3 regions of the Pantoea sp. C1E2 genome follow, and region 1 is predicted to be linked to each of the others. Evidence: predicted binding sites of a transcription regulator. Region 1 holds the regulator's gene; each other region holds the start of a gene.
The links. Region 1 encodes Fur, which represses iron uptake genes when iron is present. Its sites were predicted from a motif close to ATAATAATGAGAACNACTATCAA; they were not measured.
Positions count from the first base shown of each region.

Region 2: a site for Fur is predicted at 7,874-7,896, ahead of ACXI0A_RS25570 (TonB-dependent siderophore receptor). Genes of this name have one in related genera too.
Region 3: a site for Fur is predicted at 3,158-3,180, ahead of ACXI0A_RS09280 (TonB-dependent siderophore receptor). Genes of this name have one in related genera too.

Region 1 is NZ_JBSZHT010000002.1:1,496,068-1,506,934, reverse strand. Features, by position in the region: gene pgm (phosphoglucomutase (alpha-D-glucose-1,6-bisphosphate-dependent)) at 1-869, opposite strand, end outside; gene seqA (replication initiation negative regulator SeqA) at 895-1,443, opposite strand; gene ybfF (esterase) at 1,692-2,456, shown strand; gene ybfE (LexA regulated protein) at 2,625-2,900, shown strand; gene fldA (flavodoxin FldA) at 3,036-3,566, shown strand; gene fur (ferric iron uptake transcriptional regulator) at 3,921-4,370, shown strand; gene ACXI0A_RS07295 (hypothetical protein) at 4,432-4,827, opposite strand; gene glnS (glutamine--tRNA ligase) at 5,063-6,730, opposite strand; gene nagE (N-acetylglucosamine-specific PTS transporter subunit IIBC) at 6,882-8,909, opposite strand; gene nagB (glucosamine-6-phosphate deaminase) at 9,253-10,053, shown strand; gene nagA (N-acetylglucosamine-6-phosphate deacetylase) at 10,114-10,867, shown strand, end outside.
Region 2 is NZ_JBSZHT010000004.1:867,229-878,095, forward strand. Features, by position in the region: gene ACXI0A_RS25530 (acetyl-CoA C-acyltransferase) at 1-1,058, shown strand, start outside; gene ACXI0A_RS25535 (GntP family permease) at 1,125-2,516, shown strand; gene ACXI0A_RS25540 (3-hydroxybutyrate dehydrogenase) at 2,531-3,301, shown strand; gene ACXI0A_RS25545 (hypothetical protein) at 3,314-3,700, opposite strand; gene ACXI0A_RS25550 (efflux RND transporter periplasmic adaptor subunit) at 3,719-4,639, opposite strand; gene ACXI0A_RS25555 (DUF1656 domain-containing protein) at 4,632-4,826, opposite strand; gene ACXI0A_RS25560 (FUSC family protein) at 4,820-6,718, opposite strand; gene ACXI0A_RS25565 (LysR substrate-binding domain-containing protein) at 6,840-7,745, opposite strand; gene ACXI0A_RS25570 (TonB-dependent siderophore receptor) at 7,932-10,064, shown strand; gene ACXI0A_RS25575 (molybdopterin-dependent oxidoreductase) at 10,195-10,867, shown strand, end outside.
Region 3 is NZ_JBSZHT010000002.1:1,899,236-1,910,102, forward strand. Features, by position in the region: gene ACXI0A_RS09260 (beta-ketoacyl-ACP synthase) at 1-468, shown strand, start outside; gene ACXI0A_RS09265 (ApeP family dehydratase) at 461-934, shown strand; gene ACXI0A_RS09270 (3-ketoacyl-ACP reductase FabG2) at 931-1,662, shown strand; gene ACXI0A_RS09275 (beta-ketoacyl-ACP synthase) at 1,662-2,894, shown strand; gene ACXI0A_RS09280 (TonB-dependent siderophore receptor) at 3,205-5,403, shown strand; gene ACXI0A_RS09285 (hypothetical protein) at 5,536-5,679, shown strand; gene ACXI0A_RS09290 (hypothetical protein) at 5,719-5,892, shown strand; gene ACXI0A_RS09295 (glycoside hydrolase family protein) at 5,889-7,037, opposite strand; gene ACXI0A_RS09300 (phospholipase D-like domain-containing protein) at 7,193-8,650, shown strand; gene mdoC (glucans biosynthesis protein MdoC) at 8,711-9,850, opposite strand; gene ACXI0A_RS09310 (glucan biosynthesis protein G) at 10,130-10,867, shown strand, end outside.

The DNA.
Region 1 (10,867 bases):
AGACCGGCCATCGCACACTCAGAAGAACAGTCCATACGCACCACGCCATCTTTATCCAGATGCATGAAGCGGAAAGTCTGATCGACAGCATCATTAACGATGGTCAGATCCAGCTTGTAATGCTCAGCGATGCGCTGCCAGTAAGCGATACCGGAACCACCTAGCGGATCAACGCCGATTTTCAGGCCCGCTTTCTGGATTGCCGGGAAGTCGATGACTTCAGCCAGACCTTCCACATACGGTTGAATCAGATCCTGCTCAACGATATGGCCGCTCGCCCAGGCCTGATCAAGCGGCAGACGTTTCACGTCGTTCAACTCGCCTTTGATCAGCTGGTTGGCGCGGTCTTCCACCACTTTGGTGACGTTGGTATCAGCCGGGCCACCGTTTGGTGGGTTGTACTTGATGCCACCGTCTTCTGGCGGGTTATGCGAAGGCGTGATAACGATGCCATCCGCCTGCGCACCACCACGTTTGTTGTGTTCCAGAATGGCATTGGAGATCGCTGGCGTTGGCGTGTAGCCATTATCCTGCTGCACGATCACATCCACACCGTTCGCTGCCAGCACTTCCAGTACTGACAAGATCGCCGGCTCAGACAATGCGTGAGTATCTTTACCCACGTAGCACGGACCGGTGATGCCATTCTTTTTGCGCTCTTCTGCGATGGCTTGCGCAATCGCCAGAATGTGCACTTCATTGAAGCTTTGACGTCCCGCGCTGCCGCGGTGGCCAGAAGTGCCAAATTTCACCGCATGGTCCGGGTTCGCCGCATCGGGCTTCAGGACATAATACTGCGAGGTTAATTGTGCAACGTTAATCAAATCGCTCTGCTGGGCAGGCTGCCCGGCACGGGGGTGATTGGCCATTGGCGCTTCTCCCTGACGCTTCAGTTTAAATGGTGCCGCGAACTTTCTCTGTCAGTTCCTGTGGGAACTGCATAGCCAGCATGATGTGTTCCACCATGCTGCATTTGCGGCCTGTATTGGTATTGGTGATCACCCAGTACGGCGTGCCGGGAACGTGCTTCGGCTTAGTATGGGTGCCATTTTGCAGCAGCGTGTGCTCGTCACCCGCGAAGTAAACACGAGTGCGGCCCTGCAACGAGGCAGTGGCTTCAGCAAATGCAGCTGGATCAAGACGATAGAGCGTTGACAGTACCAGCATAAAGCGATTAACCGCCTTATTCTGCTCGGCATACTCATCGGAAAGCAGCAGTTCACGCACGGCACGTACGCGATCCTGAGGACGCGCTTCGTTACGCGCTGGCTGTGCTTCTTTAGCAGCCGTCGTAGCGACAGGTGCCACAGGTGCCACAGGTGCACTCTGGCCCGCGGTAAACTTCAGCATGCGGCGCAAAATATCCGATGCGCTTTCACCAATGTGTTGCGTGTGGCTGGCAATATAACGGTAGAGTTCTTCGTCAACTTCAATCGTTTTCATCTTATTCCGTACAATTCTGGCAAATGACAGAACCACGCATTATTGCAACGGCCTTAGCAAAATCGAGCAGTGCAAAACGTGAGCGGGCTCTAACATAAGGATTATAAAGTTAAATCCGTGGCAGCCGATAGCGCTGGCGTCGTTTCAGGGCAAAAGTCGGAATATGCCCTAATGCCTGGCCGGCTGGCTCCTGGACAGGTGAATCCATGATACCCTAAGCCAAGGTCACAACCGTAAGAACTTTAGCCATGATTTTGAACGCCCGTCTGCAAACTGAACAATCTACCCCTGAAGCTCCCCCTATTCTGTTAATTCATGGCCTTTTTGGCAGCCTGGATAACCTTGGCGTGTTGGCGCGCGGCGTACGAGATGCTCGCCCCACGTTGCAAGTGGACGTGCGCAACCATGGTTTATCTGAGCGCAGTGAGGTGATGAATTATCATGCTATGGCACAAGATATCGTGGAGACGCTGGATGCACATCAGATAGAACGTGCCGGCGTGATAGGCCACTCGATGGGCGGTAAGATCGCCATGGCACTGAGTGCGGTGGCACCGGAACGTATCGAGAAGATGGTGCTGATTGATATCGCCCCCGTGGATTATCAAACTCGTCGTCACGATGAGATCTTTGCCGGCATTCGTGCGGTCACTGCTGCAGGCGTGGCGCGTCGCAGTGAAGCGGCGGAAGTGATGCGTCAACATGTCGCTGAAGAGGGGGTGATTCAGTTTATTCTCAAGTCTTTCGTGGACGGCGAATGGCGCTTTAATGTGCCGGTGCTGTGGGACCACTACACCACCATTTCTGGCTGGGAAGAGGTTCCGGTCTGGCCACATCCCGCATTGTTTATTCGCGGTGGCGACTCCCCTTACCTCGACAATCAGCACCGCGATGCACTGTTGCGCCAGTTCCCGCAGGCGCATGCGCACGTCATCAGCGGTGCCGGTCATTGGGTGCACGCTGAAAAACCTGATGCAGTATTGCGCGCAGTTCGCCGCTTTTTTAACCTGTAAAAGCAAAAGCTTGCCGTTTACGGTTTAGGGTTGGCGTCACAGAGTGCGCTGAAGTATGATGTCGCGCTAAAAATTTGCCGCGGATGATTTTTTCACCGCGGTCGGGCCGATAATGTATAAATCGCGCAGCGCCTTTCCGCCGTTCGCGCCCACTCAGTTTCACAAATCATGGCAAAAGAACAGACAGACCGTACCACGCTTGATCTTTTTGCAGACGAGCGGCGTCCCGGTCGCCCTAAAACCAGCCTGCTGACACGTGACGAACAGTTGCGTATCAACAAACGTAACCAGCTCAAGCGCGATAAAGTGCGGGGGCTGCGTCGTGTCGAGCTGAAAATGTCCAGCGAGGCGGTTGACGCCTTGAATACGCTGGCCGAGCAACAAAACATCAGCCGCAGCGAATTGATTGAACAAATGCTGCTGGCACAACTCAAACTGTCTTAGCGCGCTGACCGCACGCAGGAACACAAAGTTCAGGCTTTACTCGTTCCGCCCTTTTCAACGGTCTGCTATCATTCGCTAACATGTGCAGTCAATTGACTTACTCTCACAATCAGGCTTTAAGAGGTTACTTAACCCATGGCAATCGTAGGCATTTTCTTCGGCAGCGATACCGGCAACACTGAAAACATTGCAAAAATGATCCAGAAACAACTGGGTAAAGATGTCGCCGAAGTGCATGACATTGCTAAGAGCACCAAAGAAGATCTCGCAGCGTTCGACATCCTGCTGCTGGGCATTCCTACCTGGTATTACGGCGAAGCACAGTGTGACTGGGATGACTTCTTCCCTACTCTGGAAGAGATCGACTTCAACGGCAAACTGGTGGCACTGTTTGGCTGTGGCGACCAGGAAGATTATGCAGAGTACTTCTGTGATGCGATGGGCACGATTCGCGACATCATTGAGCCAAACGGCGCGGTGATTGTCGGACACTGGCCTACCGAGGGCTATCACTTTGAAGCCTCAAAAGGTCTGGCAGACGACAAACACTTCCTCGGCCTGGCGATTGACGAAGATCGTCAACCTGAGCTGACCAATGAACGTGTTGACGCCTGGGTGAAGCAGATTTTTGATGAACTGCAGTTAAAAGAGATCATCGAAGCCTGATGCCTCGCCGCCCCAATGTGAGCGCTGGCTCACATTGGGGCAAAGGAATTTCCTATAAAAATAATAGTCAGGGTTTTTTAACTTTTCCCCGCAAATCTGTAGAATACCCGCAATGGTCATCCGCTTATTCCTCTGATTGTTGACTGAGGCTGAGTGAAATGGAAATCCAAACCACACTGTTACGCGCTAACGTAGCGATATTTATCCTTACGAATTTTGTTGATTTGCGCGACACCCTGGTTTTCATTTCACTGCTTGAGTTCTATAATGAGACGCAAATGAGAATACGCGTGACCTAAACATTCAAGGCCCCTGCGCCGTAAGTGACATGCAAAGTAACAGGACAATATCCGAATGACTGACAACAACTCCGCATTGAAGAAGGCTGGCCTGAAAGTCACTCTGCCAAGATTGAAAATTTTGGAAGTGCTTCAGGGACCTGGCCCCGAGTCCCATCACGTCAGTGCGGAAGATTTGTATAAGCGCCTGATCGATATGGGCGAAGAGATTGGCCTGGCAACGGTATATCGCGTTCTTAACCAATTTGATGACGCGGGTATCGTCACCCGTCATAACTTCGAAGGCGGAAAATCCGTATTCGAACTGACTCAGCAACATCATCATGACCACTTGATCTGCCTGGATTGTGGCAAAGTGATCGAATTTAGCGATGAATCAATCGAAACGCGTCAGCGTGAGATTGCTACTCGCCATGGCATCAAACTCAGCAACCACAGCCTGTACTTGTACGGTCACTGTGCACTGGGAGACTGCCGCGAAGACGATACGCTCCACGATAAGTAATTGAGTGTGCTATGCAATATAAAAAAACCGGTGCTTGTCACCGGTTTTTTTATGCCTGTTATCAAGCGATAAAGGTTTCGTGCAGATAACGCCAGCGGGGAATGGTAGTGCTGCAATCCAGTACAGCCAGAGAAATGCGCGTTTGATTGGTGCCGTTCAACATTTGTAACTCACGATATTGAATCGTCACTTCATCACTCTGTTGCGAAATGATGACATGCTCGCTGGTGGCAATGCGCATTCCTTCCCGCTGACCGTGCAGTTTGCGAAACAGCACTTCTGTCTCATTCAGATCCAGCTGCTTACCCAGCGGGGTGACCATTTTGAAATCCGGGTGAAAGTATGACAAAAGCAGTTCCATGCTGTCATCACTGCCTTCTGCCTGGTTAAAAACACGTTCAATAAGCTGATGTAATACCACCACGCTATGCTTAGCTTCCAGGGCGAGACTTGTCATTTTTTTTCCTTTGATAACCCGCAGAGCTCTGTTGAGAGCGCATAGCCTACCTGAAATACAATTTTTCACACTCGCAAATGGGTTAATTTTGCTAAAGTCAGAATTGTCGCAAAATGAGACAATAAGCACACTTTACCGCCTTCAGCATAATTGATTGCCCAGGGCGGATTACAGGCAATAAAAAAGGGCGATTGCTCGCCCTTTCATGATCATATTGTGCTATCGACGAATGACATTACTCGCCAATTTTCGCGAAGGTATCGCGTAGCCCCACCGTACGGTTAAACACCGGCTTACCGGGCTGCGAATAAACGCTATCGGCACAGAAGTAGCCTTCGCGTTCAAATTGATACGCAGCCGTTACCGCTGCATCTCGCAGACCAGACTCGACGAAGCCCTGTTTGATTTCCAGCGAATTTGGGTTGATGGTGGTCAGGAAATCCTCAGCCGCGGCCGGATTTGGCACGCTGAACAGGCGATCGTAAAGACGGAACTCCGCAGGCAGCGCGTGAATGGCAGAAACCCAATGGATAACCCCTTTCACTTTGCGGCCGTCTGCCGGATCTTTACTCAGCGTGTCCACATCACAGGTGGCGTAGATGCAGGTGATATTACCCTCTTCATCTTTCGCTATGCGCTCCGCGCGAATCACGTAAGCATTACGCAGACGCACTTCTTTACCCAGCACCAGGCGCTTGTACTGCTTGTTGGCTTCTTCACGGAAGTCAGCACGATCAATCCACACTTCGCGGCTGAAAGGTACTTCACGCGTGCCCATCTCCGGTTTATTCGGATGATTAGGCATGGTCAGCGTTTCTTCATGACCGGCTGGCAGGTTTTCGATCACCACTTTCAGCGGATCAAGCACGGCCATCGCACGCGGGGCGTTTTCATTGAGATCGTCACGAATACAGGATTCCAGCGACGCCATCTCAACGATGTTGTCCTGCTTGGTCACGCCGATACGGCGGCAGAACTCACGAATGGAAGCCGCGCTGTAACCACGACGACGCAGACCGGAAACGGTCAGCATGCGCGGATCGTCCCAGCCTTCCACCACTTTCTCGGTGACCAGCTGCGTCAGCTTACGCTTCGACATCACCGCGTATTCCAGATTCAGACGCGAGAATTCGTACTGACGCGGATGCTGAGGAATGGTGATATTATCCAGCACCCAGTCGTACAGACGACGGTTGTCCTGGAACTCCAGCGTACACAGTGAGTGCGTAATGCCTTCGATCGCATCCGAAATGCAATGTGTAAAGTCGTACATCGGGTAGATGCACCACTTGTTACCGGTCTGATGGTGATCGGCAAACTTAATGCGGTACAGCACCGGATCACGCATCACGATGAAGCTGGATGCCATGTCGATTTTGGCACGCAGACAGGCTTTACCTTCTTCAAAACCGCCATCACGCATTTTCTGGAACAGCGCTAAGTTCTCTTCCACGCTGCGATCGCGGTACGGGCTGTTTTTGCCAGGCGCAGTCAGAGTGCCGCGATATTCACGGATCTCTTCCGCCGACAACTCATCAACGTAAGCCAGACCTTTATTGATCAGCTCAACGGCGTAATTAAACAGTTGGTCGAAGTAGTCTGAGGAGTAACGAATGTTGCCGCTCCACTCAAAGCCCAGCCATTGCACGTCACGCTTGATGGATTCAACGAACTCCAGGTCTTCTTTCACCGGGTTAGTGTCGTCAAAACGCAGGTTGCACTGTCCTTGATAATCTTGGGCGATACCAAAGTTCAGGCAGATAGATTTCGCATGGCCAATATGCAGGTAACCATTGGGCTCAGGCGGGAAACGGGTATGCACACTGCTGTGCTTACCGCTCGCCAAGTCTTCGTCGATGATCTGACGAATAAAGTTCGTTGGGCGGGCTTCAGCCTCACTCATCTCAAAATCCTCAAAACAATAGCGGGTGATTTGTACCACGAAGTAACGGAGTATGATCCACAAAGCGCAGGAGGGAAACAACCGTTTGTTGGTCGTTTTAAAACAAAAAAGGCAGGAATTGCTTCCTGCCTTCTGACTAAATCACAAGGACTTAGTTTTTCACTTCATACAGCGGTGTCACACCTGCAACCACCGAACCGCTTGCCAGCAGATTCAGTCCGGCGAAATCATCGCTGTTGCTGACGACCACCGGGCTAATCATTGAGCGCGCGTTGGCGTTGAGGAAGTCCAGATCCATCTCCAGAATCGGTTGACCGGCGGTGACGGTTGCACCCTCTTCCACCAGACGTGTGAAACCTTTACCTTCCAGCGCGACCGTGTCCAGACCCATGTGCACCACGATCTCGACGCCGTTGGCCGCTTCCAGACAGAACGCATGGTTGGTGTTGAAGATTTTCACCACGGTACCGGCAATTGGTGCCACCACCGTTTTGTCGGTTGGCTTGATTGCCAGGCCATCACCCACGGCTTTGCTGGCGAAGGCTTCATCCGGCACGGCATCCAGTGAGACGATCTCACCGGTCACCGGTGCCACCAGCGTAGCGATGACTGCTTTTTCGGTGTTCAGCACGGCTTGTGGTTTTGCCGCGACAGGTGCAGCAGCGGCTGCAGGAGCGGAAGCCGCCGCAACCGGGCCTTTGCTCAATACCGTTTTCATCGCGGTGGCGATACTTTCAGCCTGCGTACCGACAATCACCTGTACGCTTTGCTTGTTCAGTCGAATCACACCGGATGCGCCTAAACGTTTCGCCACGCCTTCATTCACCTGAGCAGAGTCTTTGACGTTCAGACGCAGACGGGTAATACAGGCATCGATGTTGGTCAGGTTGTCTGAACCGCCGATGGCTGCAATGTAACGACGTGCCAGTGATTCTGTCTGGCTTTCACCGTTACCGCTATGGTCGACGTTGACGTCGTAGCCGTCAGTTTCATCGCCTGCAGACAATTCACGACCCGGCGTCATCAGATTGAATTTCTGAATAGTGAAACGGAACACCACATAGTAGATGGCGAAGAACACCAGGCCTTGTGGGATCAACATCCACCAATTCACTGCCAGCGGGTTACGCGTTGACAGCACCATATCCACCAGCCCGGCACTGAAGCCGAAGCCGGCAATCCAGTGCATGCTCGCGGCGATAAATACGGAGATACCCGTCAATACCGCATGGATCACATACAGCACTGGCGCTACGAACATGAAGGAGAATTCCAGCGGTTCAGTGATACCAGTGAAGAAGGCCGCGAACGCAGCAGCCAGCATGATACCACCGACTTTAGCGCGGTTTTCTGGGCGTGCGCAGTGGAAGATAGCCAATGCTGCACCCGGCAAGCCAAACATCATGATCGGGAAGAAGCCCGCCTGATAGCGACCGGTGATGCCCGGGATACCCGTGCCATTAGCGATAGATTGTGCACCGCCGAGGAACTTAGGAATATCGTTAATGCCTGCCACGTCAAACCAGAACACGGAGTTCAGTGCGTGATGCAGACCGACCGGAATCAGTAAACGGTTAAAGAAGGCGTACACGCCTGCGCCCACTGAGCCCATTTTCTGAATGTGCTCACCGAAGTTCACCAGGCCGCCGAAGATGATCGGCCAGATGTACATCAGGATGAACGCCACGACGATCATCAGGAAGGAGACGAGGATCGGCACCAAACGTCGGCCACTGAAGAACGACAGCGCTTTGGGCAGCTCAACATGGCTAAAGCGGTTGTACACTTCAGCGGAGAGAATACCGACCAGAATACCCACGAACTGGTTATTGATCTTGCCGAAGGCAGCAGGCACCTGATCGACCGGGATCTTCTGAATCATAGATACGGCGGCTGGCGAACAGAGTGTCGTCACCACCAGGAAGCCGACGAAGCCGGTTAACGCGGCCGCACCATCTTTATCTTTCGACATACCGTAAGCCACACCAATGGCAAACAGCACGGACATATTTTCGATAATGGCAGAACCCGACTTGATCAACAGTGCTGCCAGCGCATTACCTGCACCCCAGCTATCTGGATCAATCCAATACCCTACCCCCATCAAGATTGCCGCTGCCGGCAGTGTCGCTACCGGCACCATAAGCGCGCGGCCGACCTTTTGCAGATATCCTAAAATACTCACCTTTTTCTCCCCCTATGAGACTGGCGTTTTGCCGTAGCGCGGGTTGATTTTATTATCCCTACGCTCGGTACCTTGATGACATCTTTCACCACGAGGCGCAGTGTAAAGATAAATTAATTCGCCTCGCAAATTAAAACCACAGTAACTGTGACTTTAATCACCATAATGGACGTTTATTCCTGCGAAATGCTAGCCACCACCACAAACTTATTTTATGATGAAAAATATCAAGTCGCACTTTTCCCTGCTGGTTACGCTTAAACGGATTACGCTTAATGGCAGCAACCTAAACCAGCATCGGCGACAACATTTTCCTAATCTTAATTGAGGTGAAGACATGAGACTGATCCCTTTGGCCACACCGACCCAGGTGGGTAAATGGGCTGCACGCCACATTGTTAACCGCATTAACGCGTTTAAGCCTAGCGCAGAACGTCCCTTCGTGCTGGGCTTGCCCACCGGCGGTACGCCGCTGGAAGCTTACAAGCACCTGATTGACATGCACAAAGCGGGCCAGGTTAGTTTTAAGCACGTGGTGACCTTCAATATGGACGAATACGTCGGCCTGCCAAAAGAGCATCCTGAAAGCTACCATAGCTTCATGTATCGTAACTTTTTCGATCACGTTGATATCCAACCAGAAAATATCAATCTTCTGAATGGCAATGCACCAGATATTGACGCAGAATGTCGCCAATACGAAGAGAAGATGCGCGCTTACGGTAAAATTAACCTGTTTATGGGCGGCGTCGGTAACGATGGGCACATTGCTTTTAATGAACCAGCCTCCTCCCTTTCATCACGTACGCGTATCAAAACCCTGACGCACGATACCCGTTTAGCCAACTCACGCTTCTTTAATGGCGATGTCGATCAGGTGCCAAAATACGCCCTGACCGTGGGTGTGGGTACGCTGCTGGATGCTGAAGAAGTGATGATTCTGGTGACGGGCCATCTGAAAGCACAGGCGTTGCAGGCTGCCGTGGAAGGCAACGTTAACCATATGTGGACCATCAGCTGCCTGCAGTTGCATGCGAAATCCGTGGTGGTGTGTGACGAGCCAGCTACCATGGAACTCAAAGTGAAAACCGTGAAATATTTCCGCGAAATGGAAGCGGAAAATATGAAGGGTGTGTGAAAACACGTTGTGAAAAACCTGCCGCTTTAAAGTGGCAGGCTTAGCCGGGAGAGAAAAACGATGTACGCATTAGTGAACGGCCGGATTTTTACTGGTCATGAAATTCTGGACAATCATGCAGTGGTGATTGCGGATGGCCTGATTGAGCGCGTGTGCCCACGAGATGCGCTTGACGCAACGATTGCACAGCAGGATGTGGCTGGTGCGTTTATCGCTCCCGGATTTATTGATTTGCAGCTCAACGGCTGCGGCGGTGTGCAGTTTAACGATGATATCGACGCACTGAGCGTCGAAACGCTGGAAATCATGCAGCGTGCCAATGAAAAATCAGGCTGCACCAGCTATCTGCCAACGTTGATCACCAGCACCAATGAACTGATGAAGCGTGCCATTGAAACCATGCGCGCCTACCAGGCCAAACATCAGAATCAGGCGCTGGGTTTGCATCTTGAAGGCCCCTGGCTGAACAAAGCCAAAAAAGGCACTCACAATCCAGATTTGATTCGTCTGCCCGATGCGGAGATGGTGGACTTTCTCTGCGCCAACGCGGATGTGATCACCAAAGTCACGCTGGCGCCAGAAAATGCCGGTGCTGAAGTAATAGGCAAACTGCGTAACGCTGGCATTATTGTGTCTGCGGGACATTCAAATGCCACTTATGAAGAAGCCAAAGCCGGTTTTAGTGCGGGTGTCTCTTTTGCTACTCATCTCTATAATGCCATGCCGACCTTCGCCGGACGTGAGCCTGGTCTGATCGGTGCGCTGTTTGATTCACCTGATGTATACTGCGGCATCATTGCGGATGGTTTACATG
Region 2 (10,867 bases), on a different contig from region 1:
TCGATCCTGCGCTAATTGATGAGGTCATCATGGGGCAGGTGCTCACCGCCGGATGCGGGCAAAACCCTGCGCGCCAGGCGGCTATCGCGGCGGGTGTGCCTTACAGCGTGCCAGCCAGCACGCTAAACATGGTGTGTGGCTCAGGGCTGAAAGCGGTGATTCAGGCCGCACAAGCAATTCAAAGCGGTGCCGCTGACATCATCATCGCAGGCGGTCAGGAGAGCATGAGCCAATCTCCTTATCTGCTGCCGGATGCGCGTGGCGGCTGTCGTCTGGGGCACAGTCAACTGATGGACAGCGTGATCCACGACGGTCTGTGGGATGCGTTTAACGATTATCACATGGGGATTACCGCCGAGAATCTGGCCGATGAATACCACATCAGCCGTGCCGATCAGGATGCCTTTGCCTTGCAATCCCAACAGAAAGCGGTGGCGGCACAGCAACAGGGCGCCTTTCGTGCCGAAATCACGCCTGTCACGGTGGCGCAGGCTAAAGGCGAGACATTGGTGATCGGTGAGGATGAACAGCCTCGCGCGGACAGTTCAGCAGAGCGGTTGGCACGCCTGCATCCGGCGTTCAAAAAGGACGGCAGCGTGACCGCAGGCAACGCTTCCAGCCTGAATGATGGCGCGGCCGCCGTGCTGTTGATGTCAGCATCACGCGCCGTTGCTCTAGGACTGCCGGTGCTGGCGCGATTGACCGGAAGCGGCATTGCCGGCGTGGATCCGGCGGTGATGGGTATTGGCCCAGTGGCTGCAACCAACAAAGCCCTGAAACAGTCAGGTTGGGCGCTGGATGAAGTGGATTTAATCGAAGCTAATGAAGCCTTTGCCGCACAGGCTCTGGCGGTAGGCAAAGCGCTTAACTGGCAGGCGGAACGGGTCAATGTCAATGGCGGTGCCATTGCGCTCGGCCATCCGATTGGTGCCTCCGGCTGTCGCATCCTGGTGACGCTCATTCATGCCTTGCAGCAGCGTGAGCTGAAGCGCGGTCTGGCAACGCTGTGTGTTGGCGGCGGCATGGGCGTCGCCCTGGCGGTTGAACGCCCGGATTGAGGCGGACCGATTCAAATTTTTGGCAATGTCTTTACCTTCAACCCTACAAAATAATAAGGAAGCAACATGAGTGTCGTTATTGCCCTCGCTGCGCTTGGGTTGCTGATGTTAGCCGCTTATCGCGGCTATAGCGTAATTTTGTTCGCCCCGATTGCCGCGCTGTTAGCGGTGCTGTTAACCGAACCGGCTGCGGTCGCGCCGGTGTTCAGCGGTTTGTTTATGGAAAAGATGGTGGGCTTTGTGAAGCTCTACTTCCCGGTATTTCTACTGGGGGCCATCTTTGGCAAATTGATTGAGCTGTCCGGCTTCTCACGTTCAATCGTCTCGGCGGCGATTGCGCTGCTGGGGCGTCGCCATGCCATCCCGGTTATTGTGCTGGTGTGCGCACTGCTGACTTACGGCGGCGTGTCGCTGTTTGTGGTGGCGTTCGCCGTTTACCCGTTTGCCGCCGAACTGTTTCGTCAGAGCAACATCCCTAAGCGCTTGATCCCGGCCACGGTGGCGCTGGGTGCATTCTCCTTCACCATGGATGCTCTGCCCGGCACGCCACAAATCCAGAACATCATTCCTGGCAGTTTCTTCGGCACTAACGCCTGGGCCGCGCCGTGGCTGGGATTGATTGGATCGCTGTTTATTATTGTGGTGGGCTTACTGTGGCTGGATCGTCAACGTCGTCGGGCACAGGCCAACCAGGAACCTTATGGCAAAGACCTGAAGAATGAGCCAGAAACGGCGGAAGATATCCGTTTGCCGCATCCGCTGATCGCCATTCTGCCGCTGATTCTGGTCGGAGTACTCAATCTCTGCTTCACCTGGTGGATCCCGTCGTGGTACGGCGCACAGAGCAGCGTCACACTGCCGGGAAATCCCACGCCGATCCTCACCGATATTAAGAAAACCACCGCGATTTGGGCGGTACAGGCTGCGTTGCTTAGCGGCATTCTGGTGGTGCTGATCTTTGGCTGGCGCAACATTCGCGGTCGTCTGGCAGAAGGCAGCCGCACAGCGGTGGCCGGTGCCTTACTGGCGGCGATGAATACTGCATCCGAATACGGTTTTGGAGCGGTGATCGCCGCGTTGCCGGGCTTTGTGGTGTTGTCTGGCGTGCTGCAGGCGATCCCCAATCCGCTGCTCAATGAAGCAATCAGCATTACCGTGCTGGCGGGGATCACCGGTTCGGCATCGGGCGGGATGAGTATTGCGCTGGCGGCGATGGCAGAACACTTCGTGCAGGCGGCGCAGGCCACGGGTATTCCAATGGAAGTGCTGCACCGCGTGGCGGCAATGGCCAGCGGCGGGATGGACACACTGCCACACAACGGCGCGGTGATCACCTTGCTGGCGATCACAGGGTTAACGCATAAAGAAGCGTATGGTGGCATCTTCGCCATCACCATTATCAAAAGCCTGGCCGTGCTGTTTGTGATTGGGGTGTTTTACCTCACCGGCATTGTCTGAAGGAGGATGAATCGATGCAATTAGTGGGAAAAGTGGCACTGGTAACCGGATCCACCAGCGGGATCGGATTAGGTATCGCTGAGCAACTGGCACTGGCGGGCGCCACGGTGATTCTGAATGGTTTCGGTGAAGTGGAACACGCGAAAGCAGTTATCGCGGCCACCGGGGCAACAGTGGATTATCACGCGGCAGATATGTCCGATCCGCAACAAATCGCTGCGATGATTGAGTGGGCGGAAGCGAACTATGGTGCGGTAGATATTCTGGTGAACAACGCCGGTATTCAGTACACCGCGCCGGTGGAGTCATTTCCAGTGGATAAATGGGATGCGATTATTGCCATCAATCTCTCTTCGGTGTTCCACACCAGTCGCGCCGCCTTGCCCGGCATGCAGGCACGTCACTGGGGGCGCATCATTAATATCGCTTCCGTGCATGGCCTGGTAGCATCGAAAGAGAAAGCCGCCTATGTCGCCGCGAAGCATGGGGTGGTGGGGCTGACAAAAGTGATCGCGCTGGAGAACGCTCAATCACCGATCACCTGCAACGCCATCTGTCCGGGCTGGGTGCTGACGCCGCTGGTGCAACAGCAGATCGATAAACGCATTGCGGCCGGCGAGGATGCCGAAACCGCGCGCCTGGCGTTATTGTCTGAGAAACAACCTGCTCAGGCGTTTGTTACGCCAGAGCAGTTAGGTGCATTGGTGCTGTTTCTCTGCAGTGAAGGCGGTGCGCAGGTACGCGGTGCGGCCTGGAATATGGATGGCGGCTGGCTGGCGCAGTAATACGTAGTGCTGTTACTTCGCCAGCCACTGTTGGATCAGCGCCAATGCATAAGGCTCTGAACTCACGACCTGATGCTGAATGCCAAACAGTTTGCGCATTTTCACCAGTTGTTCACAGCGTTGCGCATCGGATTCAATACTGATCATGCCGCGGCAGATTTGACTGAGGTTTTTGCGATGCTGAATCAGCCAGCGGCTACGTCGCTCGCGATCGGCATCGCTTTCGTCAACGCGCATATGGTCGTAAACCATCACAAAAGGCTCGCCCTGTTCCATTAACTGTTTCATTTCCTGCGCCCATTGATCGGCATAGCCATCACTAACGGCCTGCTGGTTCAGGATCACCATGGGAAAGCGGTTCACATTGAGCACGGTAAAAGTCTCGGTGTTTTGTTGCATAACTTCTCCTTGTTTCGGTTAGAGCCAGCGTGTCAGCAGCGAGGTTAAACGGCCTTGTGGCGTGCTGCTGTCTGCCACCGCAATGCTGCAGCTCATGCCAGCGGTAAGTAATTGATCAGAAGGGAGTGCGTCGAATTCAATGCGCACGGGAATGCGTTGTGCCAGGCGGATCCAGCTGAATGTTGCCTCCACACTGGGCAAGCCTTGATTGTCCGATAACTGGTTGCTGTCACTGATGCCCCGGCCAAAGCTGGCGATATGGCCATGCAAGAGTGCCTGCTGCCCCATCAGACGGATATTGACGCGATCGCCAATTCGCATCGCCGATAATTTGGTCTCTTCGAAATAACCCGTCACCCAAAAGCTATGGGCATCCACCAGCGCAATATCCGGCGTGCCGGCTTCCACATAATCACCCGGCTGTAAACGCAAATGGGTGACGTAGCCATCCACGGGGGCACGCAGCGTGGCGCGTTGTAGATTGAGTCGGGCCAGTGCGAGTGCGGTAGCGGCCTGTTGCTGCTGTGCCTGCGCCACCAACGATGCCTCACGCGCGCGTTGCATATCTTCCGCTGCCATCAGCGAACCCATTTGCTGACGGTGCTTTTCTTCCTCGCGCTTTTGCTGCAGCGTGGCGTTGGCCTCATTCAGCTGGGCTTGCGCGTCGGCCACGGCCAGATCGAATCGCGCTGGATCGACACGGAATAATACCGTCCCTTTAGCGACCCATTGATTGTCTGCTACTGCGACTGCACTCACCGTGCCCGACACTTCCGGGGCGATGCGGATCACTTGCGCACTCACCCGGCCATCGCGCGTCCAGGGTGCCAGCACATAGGCGCGCCACAGCAGCGTGGCCAAAATGATCGCGACGGCGACCATCGCCAACGTGAACAACGCTTTTAAAGACGCTTTCCAGCTAAAAGAGAGATCAGACATAGAGAATCAGTACCGCCAGCAAGATGAAGGAAAGGGAAAATTCAACTAACGCGGGATGCCAGACCCAGCGCAATACGCCACAGCGCAACAGACAAAAGCGCACGCCAATGAAAAGTGGGAAGGTGGCACAGAGATAGATAAAAAATGGTGGCAGGTAGATGCCCGCAATCGCGACTTCACTCAGCATGGTTTGCTCCCGGATAGGTATTCCGCATCACTGCGCAGCAGAGTGGCGATCGCCCTTAAGCGTGCGGCGAGATTTGCGCTATCAGGGGATGGATGTGTTGCCAACTGACGTGCGGCACGAGCAGCATGCTTCGCCGCCAGTGATGGCTGCTGAAGGCGCTGGGCAATGCGCTGTCGGGTGAGTTTTATAAACGGCTGCTGCTCCAGTGGCACAACGCTGTCCGCCAGCGAAAACCATTCGCGTCCGAGATTCAGCGCTAACAGCCCTTGCTCAATGGCTTGCTTTTGCACCTCCGGCCGCGCACGCAATAAACCGGCCAGTTGCGCCACGCGATGCTGCTGATACTGGATCCAGCGCGGTGCAGACACCTGTTTTCCGGCGAAGAGCGCCAGCAGGCTGGTACGAATCTGTGCCTGTAGGCGTGCAGCATGACGATCCGGGTTGCGCGGCATTAGCTGGAAGGCCAGCAGCGTAAGGGCGCAACCTATCAACCAGGCCAGCGACCAGTTGAGGAACTGCGTGGCATCGTAAACCATCGGATTGGCGGCCGCCGTCAGGGTGTTGAATCCCACCAAATACGCCAGCCCGCTCAGCATGTGCTGCGGCATGCTGGTGGCGTAAATACCGGGCAACCAAAACAGGCTGAGTACCAGCAATAACAGGGGTAAACCGTTGATCAGCGGCAGCAGCATAAAGGTACAGATAAATGACAGCGGCAGCGCAAACAGCGTGCCCAGCATGAATTTACGCGCGCCCGCCACGGGGTGAGGCGAGGTGGAGAGCAGGGCAAAGTAAGGGGCCATGATTAACAGCATAATATCTCCTGCGGGCCAGCCGCTGCCGATCCACAGCGCGGAAGCCGCCAGCAGCGCTAACGCTGCCCGCAGGCCGTTACGTCGTGCGCCTGACCAGTCACGATGAAAAGCCATGGCCGGCGGGGATGGGCGTGACGGTGTTTGATGCAGGCGGGAAAGGTTGGATAGTACCTGCAGCAGGTTGCCGATTTGCGCTGCTTCCTGTGAGGGGATCGAGCCATTGTGGAGTGCAAAACGCAGGTGTAACTGCGCTTCAGCGTTTCCCGCGTGACCCTGGCTCAGTGCCTCAGCGACTTTCTGCCAGTGCGGATAGTCGCCAGTCGATGCGGTGGTGGCGATCACCAGCAGCAAATCCATTGCCTGACGAATGGCAGGGGCCTGCTGCGCCAGCGTCACCGATTCCTGACGGGCGGCGGCCAGCAGGTCATCCACGCCATACAGTTCGGCCAGCAGCTGGCGCTGTGCGTGATCGCGGTCGGGCAGGGTGAGTAACGCTGCCGTGCGTTGAGTCAGGTGCCACAGCAGTGCTTCGACCTTTACGCTCAGGCTACGGCGGCTAAACAGCGCGCTGACCAGCCCGAGCACCATCACGCCTACCGCTACCGTTGAGGCGCGCCCAACGGCGTGTTCAAACGCCAGATCGGGATATTGCATCGCGCCGAGCGTGGCCAGTCCAATGGTGTAGCCTGCCACCGCCGCACCGGAGGCACGAAAGTGACGTAACACGCTCATTGCCATCACACACATCCCCAGCCACAGGCTATCGGCAAGGGCGAACAGCCAGGGCTGTTGCGCAAACAGTGCCATGATCACCAGCGCCGCCACCATCCCGACTAGCGTGCCAATCAGACGCCATTTTCCCTTGCCCAACACGGCACCCTGTACCGGGTTCAGCACCAGTAACACGGTGCTTGCAGCCGAATAGGGCATGTCTAACTCCAGCCAATAGGCCAGCACCAGCGCCAGGTTGGCCGCCAGCAAGGCGCGCAGCACGTAAGTGGCGCGAGGCGTCGTGAGATCACAATGCCTGAGCAGCGCAAGGACTTTAGGGGCAGGAAAAAACAGGGCGCTATTCATCGGCTTCCCTTCATTGGTGAGTGAGGCGTCACTGTAAAGAAGGGGAATGATGCAGAAAAGTGAGGTTTTTAGAATTGATGCGTGCGTTTGGCGCACGCATTAAAGATGCGTAGCCGCGTGGTCAATCATCCTCGCTGCAGAGGTGTCGAATGGTTTGGCGTAGCCAGCGGTGGGCAGCATCTTGCTGAAAGCGCGGATGCCAGGCTTGCGTCAGCAGCACGGTTTCCAGTGGCACCGGCAGTTCAAACAGCCGGACGCGCAACCCGCTCGTCAATGCGCTGCGCGCCAGATGTTCAGGCAGTGGCAGCAACAGGTCGGTGTCCTGTAGCGCAAACATTGCGCTGTATGGCGTCGCGACGATCAGTGACACATGTCGTTGCAGCGCCAGCTCTCCCAGCGCACGATCGATAGGGCCATTGGCTTTGCCGCGGCGGGAAATGCTGATGTGCCCCCAGCGCGTCAATTGCTCCGGCGTGATGTCCTGCGCAAAGATAGGGTGATCTTCACGGGCCATGCCAACAAAACGGGTGGTGAACAGCGGCTGAACGCGAATTTCGGGCCCCAGCTGGCGGGCAGCGCTGATGAACAAATCGATACGCCCGCTGCGCAACGTCTCCACATCCACATCATCCTCTTCCGGAGAGAAATACAGCACGGCGCGCGGCATTTCCTGCGCCATCGCCTCCAGCAATCGACCAGAATACAACCCGACAAAGGTATCGTTGGCGCGCACGTTAAATCGACGCGTGATCTCCTGCAACTGCACATGTTCGCCTGGCGTTAGCACCTGCGTGGCCTGCTCTACCGCGCTGCGCACCTGTTCTCGCAGCGCCAGCGCACGTGGCGTCGGCACCAGTTTTCGTCCCGCCTGCACAAAAACAGGATCGCCCAGAGTGTCACGGATACGCCCCAGCGTGCGACTCATCGCCGGAGCACTGAGATTCATTCGTCGCGCTGCGGCAGCCACGCTACCTTCCTCCAGCAAGATATCCAGCGCCAGAAGCAGATTAAGATCCGGGTATTTCATCGCAGCCTCACGAAAGGGGAAAGGCGCATCCTAACGCGAACGCCAGCGGGTTAACAATCCGATTAAAAGCGTGCGTTTGCTGCACTTATCAAGTGCTTGTCACGGCATTTACCCGCCCTCAGTCACAAATGAAAATGATTCTCGTTTGAATGTATGGACCATTGTAATGAGCCACCAATCGGGAAAATGATGAAACAACTTTGGGATTTACCGCATAAAGCACCGCTCGCGGCTATGCTGCTGGCCAGTTCGGCGCTGGCAATGGCTGATGATAATACGTTGCTGGTAGAGGGCAGCGGTTCACTGGGCATCACCACCGAAGACACGCTCTCCTATACCACCGGCGAAACGCGCGCGGCGACAGGACTTTCGTTGTCACCGCAAGAGACGCCGCAATCGGTGACAGTGCTGACCCGGCAACGTATGGACGACCAACAACTCACCAGCGTGCAATCTGCGCTGGAGGCCACCACCGGCATCACTTCACGAACGCTCGACAGTGAGCGCGTTGATTTCTTCTCGCGCGGATTCAGCATCGACAGTTTCCAGTTTGACGGCGTGCCCACCAGTTTTGTCGACGGTGCCAGTTTTCTTGATACCGCGTTTTACGATCGCATTGAAGTGGTGCGGGGCGCGACGGGACTGTTAACCGGAGCCGGCAACCCAGGCGCATCGGTTAATTTGGTACGTAAGCGACCCAGCGATAGTTTCCAGGCGCAGGCCTCCGTCAGCGCCGGTTCATGGGATAACTATCGTGGCATGATGGATGTCTCTACACCGCTCACGGACGATGGTCGGGTCCGCGCGCGCGTGGTGGGCAGTTATCAGGATCGCCACAGCTGGCTGGATCGCTATCAGCAAAAAAAGCAGGCCTTATATGCAGTGATTGAGGCCGATCTCACCGATAACACCACGCTGAGCGTGGGTTACGACGCGCAGATCATCAAACCCACTGGCACCACCTGGGGCGGTGTACCGCGTTGGTATAGTGATGGATTAGAAACCAAGTGGTCGCGCTCGGTCAATTCGGCAGCCGACTGGAGCCACTGGAATAACACCTTGCGCACCGCCTTTGCCAGCCTGGATCAGCATTTCGAAAACGGCTGGTCGCTCAAAACTAACCTGACGCAGCAACGCACCCACTCGGATGCAAAGCTGTTCTCCAGCCTGGGTTATCCCGATCGCAGCAGTGGTGAAGGGGTGATTCCCATTGCGTTGGCCAGCAACGCTACCTCGCGACAGAACAGTCTGGACATGCAAGCCAGCGGCCCTTTTTCCTTGCTGGGACGTCAGCATGAAGTGGTGATAGGGATGATGGCTTCAAAACGTGTTACCGACGAGAACAGCAGCGGCTTTGTCTATCCTTCCGCTGCTATGGGCAGTTTGTATCAGTGGAACGGTGATTACCCGGAGCCGGACTTTAGCCAGGCTAACTGGACCCGCACGCACACCGAAATCACTCAGCGCGGGCTATACAGTGCGCTCCGATTCTCATTGACCGATCCGGTGAAACTGATTGTCGGTGCGCGCGTCAGCCAATACAAAATTAACCAGAGCGACGGCAGCACGGATTTTAATGATGAGAAGAAAGGGGCGATCACACCTTATGTTGGCGTGGTTTACGCACTCAATCCGACCTATTCCCTCTACACCAGCTATACCACCATCTTTAATCCCCAAACCTATCGCGACAGTGACAACCACGTGTTGAAACCTACGCGCGGTAACAATCGTGAAGTTGGTATAAAAGGGCGTTATCTTGACGGAAGTTTAAATGCTTCGTTGTCGCTGTTCGATACGCATCTCGACAACGTTGCCACGCTCGATAGCGGCGCGCTGCTGCCAGACGGCAGTCAGGCCTATAAAGCGGTCAACGGCACCACCTCCAAAGGGATTGAGGTTGATGTGCAGGGCGAGATATTACCCGGCTGGAATATGTCGCTCGGGCTGGCAAATTATGCGGCGTCAGAAAGCGATGGCTCGCGCCTGAACCCGCAGTTGCCGCGCACCACGGCGCGATTGTTCAGCACCTGGCAGCTACCGGGGCGTTTTTATCCTGTGACCGTCGGCGCTGGCGTCAACTGGCAAAGCAGCAGCTGGCTGTCCGCCACCAGCCCTTCAGGCAGCACGCGCGCAACGCAAAAATCCTATGCGCTGGCGGCTCTGATGGCACGCTATTCGCTGACGCCGCAGGCGGATGTGGCGGTAAACATTAATAATCTGTTTGATCAACGCTATACGGTGATGAACGGCTTCTACAATCAGGTGCTGTATGGCGAACCACGCAATGTCACGCTGACGGTGAATTATCGTTTTTAGTGGGCAAGGTAAATGCTAGGGAAAGCTAAGCATTAATCAGTATTTGGCTCATGGAGATGATTACTGCGCATTTTACATTGTGGTAATTTAAGCCATCAAAACCACAATAAGCCTGCGACGTAATCACTTCATGACCACACATCACAACCTTGCCGTAATGCACTGGGGCACTTATCGCGTTTCCACTACTGACGGCGCGTTAACCGCGATTGAGCCGGTTGAATGGGATCGCAATCCGTCCAAAATCGGTCAGTCACTGGTGGGTGGGGTGGATGGCCCGAGCCGCATCCGCCGTCCTGCCGTACGTCTCGGTTACCTGCAACACGGACGCGATGCGCGTCAGGGACGTGGCAAAGAACCTTTTGTGGAAGTGAGCTGGGAAACAGCCATCGCGCTGGTGGCGGATGAGCTGACGCGCGTGAAACAGACGCACGGCAATCAGGCGTTTTATGCGGGATCGTATGGCTGGTCGAGCGCCGGGCGTTTTCACCACGCGCAAAGTCAGTTGCATCGATTTTTTAATCAGCTAGGTGGCTATACCGACAGCACCAACACTTACAGCCTGGCGGCGGCTGAGCGTTTGTTACCGCATATCATTGGTGAGCTGGATGTGATGCAGAAGCAGCACACGCACTGGTCTTCACTGGCAGAACACTGCGAACTCTTCATCGCATTGGGTGGTTTGCCACTGCGAAATTCGCAGGTCAACGGCGGGGCAGCCAATGATCATGCGCTGCAGCATTGGCTGGCTGAAATGCAGAAAAATGGAACCGAGTTTATCAATGTCAGCCCGGTAAAAAACG
Region 3 (10,867 bases), 400 kb from region 1:
CTTGGCGCGGGTGAATCTTCGGATGCCTGGCATATGTCGGCTCCGCATCCTGAAGGCATTGGCGCTGAGCAGGCGATGAAGATGGCGCTAAAGCAGGCCGAATTAGAGCCGCAGGATATTGGCTACATTAATCTGCACGGCACCGCGACGCCGCTCAACGATCAGGTCGAATCAGGCGTGATTCATCGCCTGTTTGGCGATAGCGTGCCGTGCAGCTCAACCAAACATCTGACCGGCCACACGCTCGGCGCGGCAGGTGCGACCGAGGCGGCGCTGGCAGCGCTTATCGTGCAACAAAATCTGGCGTTACCGGCGCAGGATTTTAGCGCTACCACATTGGATAGCACGCTGCCCGCCTGTGGGCTGCTGACCTCGCCACAGCCGCTGGCGCGTCCGATCATTGCTTCAAACTCTTTTGCTTTTGGCGGGAATAACACCTGCCTGATTGTAGGAAAGCCTCATGACTGATTTTCTGCCGGTGGGCGATTATCTGCCACACCGTGCACCGATGCTGCTGCTGGATCGCGTGATTCAGGTCAGCGACGAGCGCGTAGTGTGTGAAGTGACGATCAACCACCATGGCGCACTCGCTCCGTTTCTCAATGCACAGGGCGAACTGCCCGCGTGGTTTGGCGTCGAGATCATGGCGCAGACCGTCGGCGTTTGGTCTGGGTTTCATGCCCGCCAGCGCGGCGATCGGGATATCCGGCCCGGTATGTTATTAGGCGGGCGCGGCTATCGTGCCACAGCCGCCACCTTTGCCGCAGACATCACGCTGCGGGTGGAGATGCATCTGTTAATGCGTGACGACAAGCTCGGCAGCTTCGAAGGCGAGATCCGCAGCCAGGACAGGGTCCTTGCCAGCGGTCGGCTGAATACCTATCAGCCGGATGAACAGGAACTTAATCAATTACAACAAGGGATGCAGCCATGACACGCAGCGTATTAGTGACCGGCGCCAGTAAAGGGATTGGCCGCGCCATCGCGCTTCGTCTGGCGCAGGACGGTTTCAACGTGGTGGTGCATTACCACCGTGATGCGGCGGGCGCACAACAGACGCTGGCGGACATCAGTGGCGCGGGTGGCATGGGGCGCATCCTGCAGTTTGACGTGGCCGAACGTGAGGTCACGCGCAATGCGATTGAAAATGACATCGCGGAGCACGGCGCCTATTACGGCGTGGTGAACAATGCCGGTATTACCCGTGACGGTGCATTTCCGGCCCTGACCGAGGACGAGTGGGACAGCGTGATCCACACTAACCTCGACAGCTTCTACAATGTGATTCATCCCTGTGTGATGCCGATGATTGGTCTGCGCAAAGGCGGCCGTATCATCACCTTATCCTCGGTGTCCGGTATCATGGGCAACCGTGGCCAGGTCAACTACAGCGCGGCAAAAGCCGGGATTATCGGTGCCACCAAAGCGCTGGCCATCGAGTTAGCGAAACGCAAAATCACGGTGAACTGCATAGCACCGGGCTTAATCGATACAGGTATGACGGATCTGGAGCCGATGGTGATCGACGAAGCGTTGAAGATCATTCCTATGAAGCGCATGGGAGCGGCTGAGGAAGTCGCCGGACTCGCCAGCTATCTGATGTCGGATATTGCGGGCTACGTGACACGTCAGGTGATTTCAATCAATGGAGGTATGCTGTGATGCAGCGGGTCGTGGTAACCGGAATGGGAGGCGTCACCGCCTTTGGCGAAAACTGGCCAGCGGTGGCTGCGCGCATCAAACAGGGGCAAAATGCGGTGCGTAAAATGCCGGAATGGCAGATTTACGACGGCTTGCATACCTTGCTCGGTGCCCCGGTCGATAACTTCGAACTGCCCGCGCACTATACGCGCAAACGCATTCGTTCGATGGGTCGTGTGTCGTTAATGGCGACGCGCGCCACCGAGCTGGCGCTGGAACAGGCGGGCTTGATCGATCATCCGGTGTTGACCAGCGGTGAAACCGGCATTGCCTATGGTTCATCCACCGGCAGTACTGGCCCGGTCAGCGAATTCGCCACCATGCTGACGGAAAAGCACACCAATAACATCACCGGCACCACCTATGTGCAGATGATGCCGCACACCACAGCGGTGAACGCCGGGCTGTTCTTTGGCCTGCGTGGCCGGGTGATCCCCACCTCCAGCGCCTGTACTTCGGGCAGTCAGGCAATTGGCTATGCGTGGGAAGCGATCCGCCATGGTTATCAAACTGTGATGGTGGCAGGCGGTGCGGAGGAGTTGTGTCCTTCTGAAGCGGCAGTGTTTGATACGCTGTTTGCCACCAGCCAACGCAACGATGCACCGCATTCATCACCTTCACCGTTTGACCAACAGCGCGATGGGTTGGTTATTGGCGAAGGCGCGGGAACATTAATCCTCGAATCGCTGGAGCATGCCCAGGCACGCGGCGCGACCATTTACGCCGAGCTGGTGGGTTTCCACACCAACTGCGATGCGGCGCATATTACCCAGCCGCAGCGTGAAACCATGCAGATTTGCATCGAACGCGCACTGAAAATGGCGGGCGTCACGCCGGAACAGATTGGTTATATCAACGCCCATGGAACGGCGACCGATCGCGGCGATATCGCAGAGAGTCAGGCCACGGCAGCGATATTTGGCAATAACACGCCCATTTCATCGCTGAAAAGCTACTTTGGCCACACGCTCGGTGCCTGCGGCGCGTTGGAAGCCTGGATGAGCATTGAGATGATGCGAGAAGGGTGGTTTGCGCCCACACTGAATCTGACGCAGCCCGCAGCAGAGTGCGGCGATCTGGACTATATCATCGGCGAATCACGCCCGATCGATACCGATTATATTCAATCTAACAACTTTGCCTTCGGGGGTATCAACACCTCGCTGGTGTTTAAACGCTGGCGCGACGCCTGAATCCCCCAACAGTCAATGGTTTCAATAAGTGAAGCCGCGACGCCCAAATTCCCCGACTACCAGCGGTTTCAATCAACGAAGCCGCTGCACTCTCATTTTCTCCGGCCTTAAATCCCCACACTTCCTCAGCGAAATTACAGTGGTAAGTACAATTAGCGCCCGGTGTTTTCGCTTTCTTAACAAATAAGCGCTCCAGACCACGCTTAGTTGAGAAAGTTCAGCGATTTTGCTTGCTTTCGGATTAGCACTCCGCATAATCGCAAACCGTAATAAAAATGATTATCAATATATTTCGTATCAGGGGATATCCATGCGTACTTCGCCTTTCAATCCCGGACTGAAACCGACGCTGCTTGCTGTTCTGGTCAGTGCCGGTTGTTTGCCAGTGATGGCTGCTACCACCAACACCACAACGTCTTCAACCGCGGCCAAAAACGAGCAGCAGACGCTGACCGTGACCGCGACGCCACAAGCTGATTTTAAATCCGGCGGCAACGATTTAGTCCCTGCGTTCCTTGACGGGCAAATCGCCCACGGCGGCCGCCTCGGCATGCTGGGTGAGCAGAATGCCATGGACGTGCCGTTTAACGTCATCGGCTTCACCTCGAAGATGATTCAGGACCAGCAGGCAAAAACCATCGCTGACGTTGTGCGTAATGACGCAGGCGTTCAGAATGTTAAAGGCTACGGTAACTTTGCCGAGGCTTATCGCATCCGTGGCTTCGAGCTGGATGGCGATGATATGACATACGGTGGCCTGGCAGGCGTGGTGCCGCGTCAGGTGATGGACGCTTCCCTGATTGATCGTGTCGAAATTTTCAAAGGCGCTAACAGCCTGGTCAACGGCGCGGCGTCATCTGGCGTTGGTGGCATGATCAACCTTGAGCCGAAGCACGCGGAAGATACGCCGATCACCCGCGTTGGCGTGGATTACACCTCTTCTTCTCAGGTCGGCGGAACGCTGGATGTAGGTCGTCGTTTCGGTGATAACAACCAGTTTGGCGTACGTTTCAATGCAGTCCATCGCGAAGGTGAGACTGGCGTCGATGGCGAAAAGAAACGCACCACGGCAGCATCATTGGGCCTGGATTATCGTGGCGATCGTCTGCGCACCTCACTGGACGTGGGCTATCAGAAAAAGACCTATCATGATGCGCTGCAGGGCGTGAAATTCGGCGACTTCATTCCAGAAGTTCCCTCCAATTCGCATAACTACAGCCAGAAATGGGTGTATAGCGATATGGAATCCGAATTCGGAATGGCGAAAGCGGAATACGATATCACCGATAGCTGGACGGCCTATGCCGGACTGGGTGCACAGCACGCCCATGAAACCGGTAACTATGGTTCGCCAACGGTTACCGACACCAATGGTGATGGCACTATCAGCAGCTTCTACTCCAACCGCATTCAGGACAACATGAGCGGTATGGTGGGTCTGCGCGGTGATTTCCACACCGGTTTCGTCAGTCATAAAGTCAATGTGGGCTATTCAGCATTAACCACTAATGCCAAAAACGCCTACAACATGTCGCTGGTCGGCACGCCGTTCAACATTTACAACAGCGGCGATGTCGCAGAGCCGGCAGCAACCTTCGCCGGTGGTAAATTCTCAGATCCGCTGACGACAGCTCGCACACGTACGCAAGGTTATCTGCTGAGTGACACGTTAGGCGTGTTTGACGATACGCTGCTGTTCACCGTGGGTGCGCGCCATCAGAAAGTGGTAGTGCGTAATTATGCTTACGGCACTGGCGCGGAAGATGTTGCGTCTCGCTATACCAACGATCGCTGGATGCCAACGTATGGCGTGGTTTATAAACCATGGAAAGAAGTTTCCTTCTACGCGAACCATACTGAAGCCTTGCAGCCAGGCAGCGTGGCACCTAACACCGCGACCAACTACGGCAGCGTGACCGGTGTTGCCCACTCTAAGCAAAACGAAATCGGTGTCAAAACCGACTTTGGCCGCGTGGGTGGATCGTTAGGTCTGTTTGAAATTAAGAAACCATCAGGCCTGTTAAACAGCGATGGTGCTTATGTGATGGATGGCGAGCAGCGTCACCGTGGGCTGGAAGCCAATGTCTTTGGTGAGCCGGTTCTGGGTCTGCGTCTGAATGCCAGTGCAACCTGGATCGATCCAGTGATGACCAAAACCTCCGGCGGCACCTATGATGACAAACAGGCGATTGGTGTGCCTCGTTACAATTATGTGCTGGGTGCAGAGTATGACATCAAACCGATTGATGGTCTGACCGCCACCGCGATGTTGAATCATACGGGCTCGCAGTACGCTAACTCCGCGAATACCTTGAAGCTGGATAGCTACACCACGCTGGACTTGGGTGTGCGTTACCGCATGAAGGTCAGCCAGAACGATCTGGTCTGGCGCGTGGGTGTGGATAACGTGACCAATGAGAAGTACTGGGCCAACGTTGATGGCACCGGCACCTATCTGGCGCAGGGCGATCCTCGCACCTTGAAAGTCTCCATGAGCTACGATTTCTAATCCGCGCTTAACAGGGACGCCATCGCGTCCCTGTTGTCATTTTATACTGAAATAATTCTGTACCTTGCCACGCATTCCATTACACTCAGTGCGGCAATCCCGCGCATAAAAGTCCTTTGTTATTGAGTCAACATGAGTTCACCCGCGCCACCTGACGATCACGATGAGCCTTTACGACAATCTCTGGATGATGCGCACTTCGCTATTGTGGTACTTGCAGTGACCTCTGTTACCCTTATAATCTTCGTCCTGATGGTGACGTTATGGATGAGCTAAGGTCAGCAACAGTTCATGGAAGCCTGCAAGGAGATGTCGATGGAAGCCCGAGATGACAAACTGATCGCCATAATTGGCCTGCTCTCCGCCTGTTTAATCGGCGTGGTGTTCCTGTTCACCATGACATGGCTGACCGATGTGCGCCATCCCGTCGATCCCGCGCTTGATGTTCAAACCTGTCCGCCAAAAGTTCATCCGACACAACACTCTTAACTCTGCTTTTCCCGGTTATGCCATTTAATTTGCTGACTGCGCAGCTCTAACGCCAGCGCTTCATGCAGCGTACGATTGCCATTGGGATCGCCCAGGCCAAAAAGCGCGCCGGGTGAACGCCGATCGTCTGCCCAGGCCGGATATTCCACCACCGGATAGAGCGAAATCCCTTCCAGCGCCACCCCTTCGTCTAATGCCAATATGGCTTCTTCCGTGACATGCCGTAACCAGGATGCGCGAGCGTCACCCTCCGCACCGGTCTCTGCCAGCAGTAATGGACGTTGATAGCGCTGCCAGCATTGCAGCATCAGGCGATGCAGCGGTTGATAAGTCGCGTGTTCAGCAGGGATGGTGTCGCCGGAAAAGAACCAGTGGTTATCGGGATAGTAATTTAAGCCGAGGATATCGAGGAAATCTTCACGTCCGCCCAGTTCTGGCGCATCACGCCCGGCAATCCAGTCCCAGGCTTCAAACTGTGCCTGATGCTGCGCATCAGCATAGGGCTTGCTGTCGGGATTGTCAGGATCGGTGGCGATTTGCACCAGCGGATCGGTGAGCACAAAGCGCGCATCAGGATACACCTCACGAATCGCATGCATCGCCGCCAGGGAAGCGCGCACTAACTGACGTTTTAGCTCGCGACCGCGCTCGCTGGCATAGGGATCGAGCCAGGAAACATCCGCTCCCGCCCATGACCAGAACGAGATTTGGTTTATCGGAGTGAAAAAAGGGTGTTCGACGCCTTCATCACGCATCAGTTGCGCCATGGCACGTGCGAAACGCTCAAAATGATCGACAAAGGCGCTGCGCCAGATATCGAGATGTTCCGGATAGCCAAAATGCGCTAATTCCCAGATGATCTGCATATCGTGGCGCGCGGCGGCATGAATCATCGGTAAAAAGCTGCGCCAGTCATATTCGTCTGGCCTGGCTTCGATAAGATGCCAGCGTGCGCCGTCCCGGGCAGTGTGTAACCCTTCCCGCGCCAGTGCGGCGTAATCTTTCTCCAGTAACATGTCGTGACCGCTACTGATCACCATATCCATACGACGACCGCCGCTGCGACAGGCGGTAGAGCAGGGGAAGCTACCCTGGAAGAAACTGCGGAAAAGCTGCGGGTGATGGCGCGGGGATTGCTGAGTCATCATCCTCTCCTCACGGTAAACGTCGGGTGCAGAACGCACGCCTAAGTCTAGACTGTAAACTAAAGACGCGTTAGCGAGCGGTAGCAGATGTCTCTGATTGCCATTCGATGCGGTAAGACCAACAATAATAGATCCAGTGAATTCAGGGATTCGGTATGAGTGAAGCAGCATCCGTTCAGCAGCCGCCAACGGGCGAAGGGTTACGAGAGATTGTTGATGCACGTTGTGCGCAGCATCCCGAGATGAGTGGTATCCATCCCCTCAACGATGGTTTGGACGCCTTTGCCGCGCGCTATCTGCTGATGGGCATGGCGCAACACACCATTGATGTGCAGTACTACATCTGGCACAACGACATGTCTGGCCGTTTGTTGTTCAGCGCACTGCTGGATGCCGCCGAACGGGGCGTCAAAGTTCGCTTGCTGCTGGATGACAACAATACGCCGGGCCTGGATGACACGCTGGCCGAACTCGATCGCCATCCCAATATTGCGGTGCGTTTATTCAATCCTTTTTCCTTTCGCACCCTGCGCGCACTCGGATACCTGACTGATTTCGCTCGCCTTAATCGACGTATGCACAACAAGAGCCTGACGGTGGATGAGGCGGTGACGCTGGTTGGCGGGCGCAATATCGGCGACGAATATTTCGGAACGGGTGATGAGCCGCTGTTCACCGATTTGGATGTGCTAGCCATTGGACCCGTGGTGCAACAAGTGGCGCACGATTTTGAGCGCTACTGGCACAGCAAGGCAGTATCGCCTCTACGCGCGGTGGTGGATCGCTCAGGCGATGCCCATCAGGCGGTGCGTTTACCGGCTGAGTGGCAGCAGAGTGAAGCCGTTCAGCGCTATCTGGCACGGCTGGAACACTCATCCTTTGTCAGTCAAATGGAGCAGGGATCGATGCAGATGACGTGGGCCGAATCGCGTCTGTTGAGTGACGATCCGCGTAAGGGATTGGGTAAAGCAAAACGTTCCAGCCTGCTGCCGCAGCGTATGCTGGAGGTGATCGGCACGCCCCAACAGCAGTTCGATATCATCTCGGCGTATTTCGTGCCCACGCGCGCCGGGGTGGCCCAGCTGGTGGCGCTCAAGCGGCGGGGGGTAAAAATCGCGATACTCACCAATTCACTGGCGGCCAACGATGTATCAGTGGTGCACGCAGGCTACGCACGCTGGCGCAAAAAGCTGCTGCGTCATGGTATTGCGCTGTATGAGATGAAACCACAGGACAATGCTAAAGATGCGCCACACGACCGAGGCTTAACCGGTAATTCAGGTTCAAGTTTACATGCCAAAACCTTTACCGTGGACAACCGGAAAGTGTTTATCGGCTCCTTCAATTTTGATCCACGCTCTGCGGTGCTTAACACCGAAATGGGACTGGTGATTGAGAGTGAAACCCTGGCGCAGCAAACTCATCAGCGTTTTATTGCCGGGATGCGCGATCACGCCTGGACACTGCGACTGGACAATTGGGGGCGTGTAAACTGGGTCGAATATGCCGGGGAGTCAGGTGAAGTGGTACACAAGCATGAGCCGCAGTGTACCTGGATACAAAGACTGCTGGTGCGATTGGTGTGGCGCTTACCGGTGGAGTGGTTACTGTAGCCGCAATTTATCCTGATTCACTGTCGCGACGCACAAACTCACGCCGCGACAGTGCACACTTTACGCCTTTTGCGGCGTTTGACGTTGTGGCTTACCTGAGAACAGGAAACGCAGTAGCGGAATGCGCAGATGGATTTCGTACAGAGCAAAGGCGATACCAAACACCATTAGCAGACCCACAAAGAAGCCCAGCGTGTTGCTGCTAATGTGCGGGGTGACGTAAATGCCATACAGAATGGTCAGCGGATGGTGCACCAGGTAGATAAACAGTGAGGCATTCACTAAGTACATGATGCGCGGTGAATGGCTGTTCAGCAGCTTGTGGCCAAAGCTAAAGCAGACATTCAGCATACACAGCCCCATTAAGGTTGAAATCACCTCATCAATTTCATACAACCAGCCATCGCCGCTGCTGTAACGCTGATTCAGGCTGTAAGCGATAAACACCGCAATGGCACCAAAGCACATCACCGGGTTGAAGCGCACAAACAAGGCTTTCAGCGCCTGATGTTTCCATGCCAGCGCACCGAGCATAAAGAACGGCAGGAACGTCAGGGTTTGCATCACGGCCACGCTAAACAGACCATCGGCGAACACATTCGGCACGGCATAAAACAGCGCGCGGCGGAACAGGCACCAGACCAATGCATAAGCCAGAAACGCCAGCGTCAGTTTTCCCCAGCCAACTTGCTGATAATCAATTTTCCGCTTCTGGGTGCGCAGCCAGCGGAAAGTCAGCATGCCGAGTGCGGTCAGAATCACTAAAACCAGTAAAAACCACAGGTGAGAAATCAGTTCCCACGCCAGCGTATTGTACTTTTCATACAGAGAAAAGCTGTCCCAATTACCCACTTTGTCGGTCAGATTTTTTAGCATAAAAAACTGCGGCAGGGTAATGAGCGGAATCGCCGTCAACAGCGGGATTCCCACGCGCTCCATGCGGACCTTCAGCCAGCGCTGTGGTTGATAGCGCAGGTAAAGCATGTAGGAAAAATAACCGGAAATGACAAAGAACACCTGCATGCGGAAGGCGTGGATGAAGTCATTCAAAACGGTTAACCACATCGAGGCATCGTGGCTATTCACGGCCCAACGCTGCGTGGAGTAGATCAACGAGACGTGAAAAGGCACGCCTAATAACATTAAATACGCTCGAATGGAGTCGAGAAAATATTCGCGTTCGGGTTTTGCTGAACTCATAAGCTTCCAATTTGTCAGTTTACTTGCCGGTTTCGCCCTGAAACCGGATTATGCTGGTTTAAAATTCTACCGCCTGTAAACAGCGTATACTATCAGGTGATTCTGTATCTTAACCTGAAGGGTTTAATTATCTGAAAAGCACACTTTCAGCTTACAAATCAGCGCAACAATCTTGTGCATAAGCTGTCGGAATACCGAATAATCCTTTAAGATAAACGGGTTTGATCTGTGCACACGAAAGGGGGGGATGTGCTAAATAAAGTGAATAAAAAAGTAGGACTGGTAAAAATGCGCTGGGTAGGCGCGGCAGTTCTGCTGGCGTTGTACGCCAACAATAGCTGGGCGTTCAACATTGATGATGTTGCAAAACAAGCCAAGGCGCTGGCAGGGAAAGGTTACGAAGCGCCGAAGAGCAATTTACCCTCTCAGTTTCGTGATATGAAATTTGCGGATTATCAGCAGATCCAGTTTAACCACGATAAAGCTTACTGGGGCAAACTGCGTACGCCGTTTAAGCTCGAGTTCTATCATCAGGGCATGTATTTCGATACGCCGGTGAAAATTAATGAAGTCACCGCCTCGTCGGTACGTGAAATCAAATATAACCCTGACTATTTCAACTTCGGCAACGTGAAACACGATGCTGATTCCGTCAAAAACCTCGGGTTTGCCGGATTCAAAGTACTGTATCCTTTAAATAAAAAGGGTAAAGACGACGAAATCTCCAGCTTCCTGGGTGCCAGCTATTTCCGCGTAATTGGCGAAGGCCAGGTTTATGGTCTGTCAGCTCGTGGGTTAGCGATTGATACCGCACTGCCATCAGGTGAAGAGTTCCCGCGCTTTAAAGAGTTCTGGATTGAACGTCCAAAACCTCAGGACAAGCAGCTGGTGATCTACGCACTGCTGGATTCACCACGTGCGTCCGGTGCTTATCGCTTCATTATCAAGCCGGGCAAAGAGTCGACGGTGGATGTGCAGTCCAAGGTTTACCTGCGTGATAACGTCGGCAAACTGGGT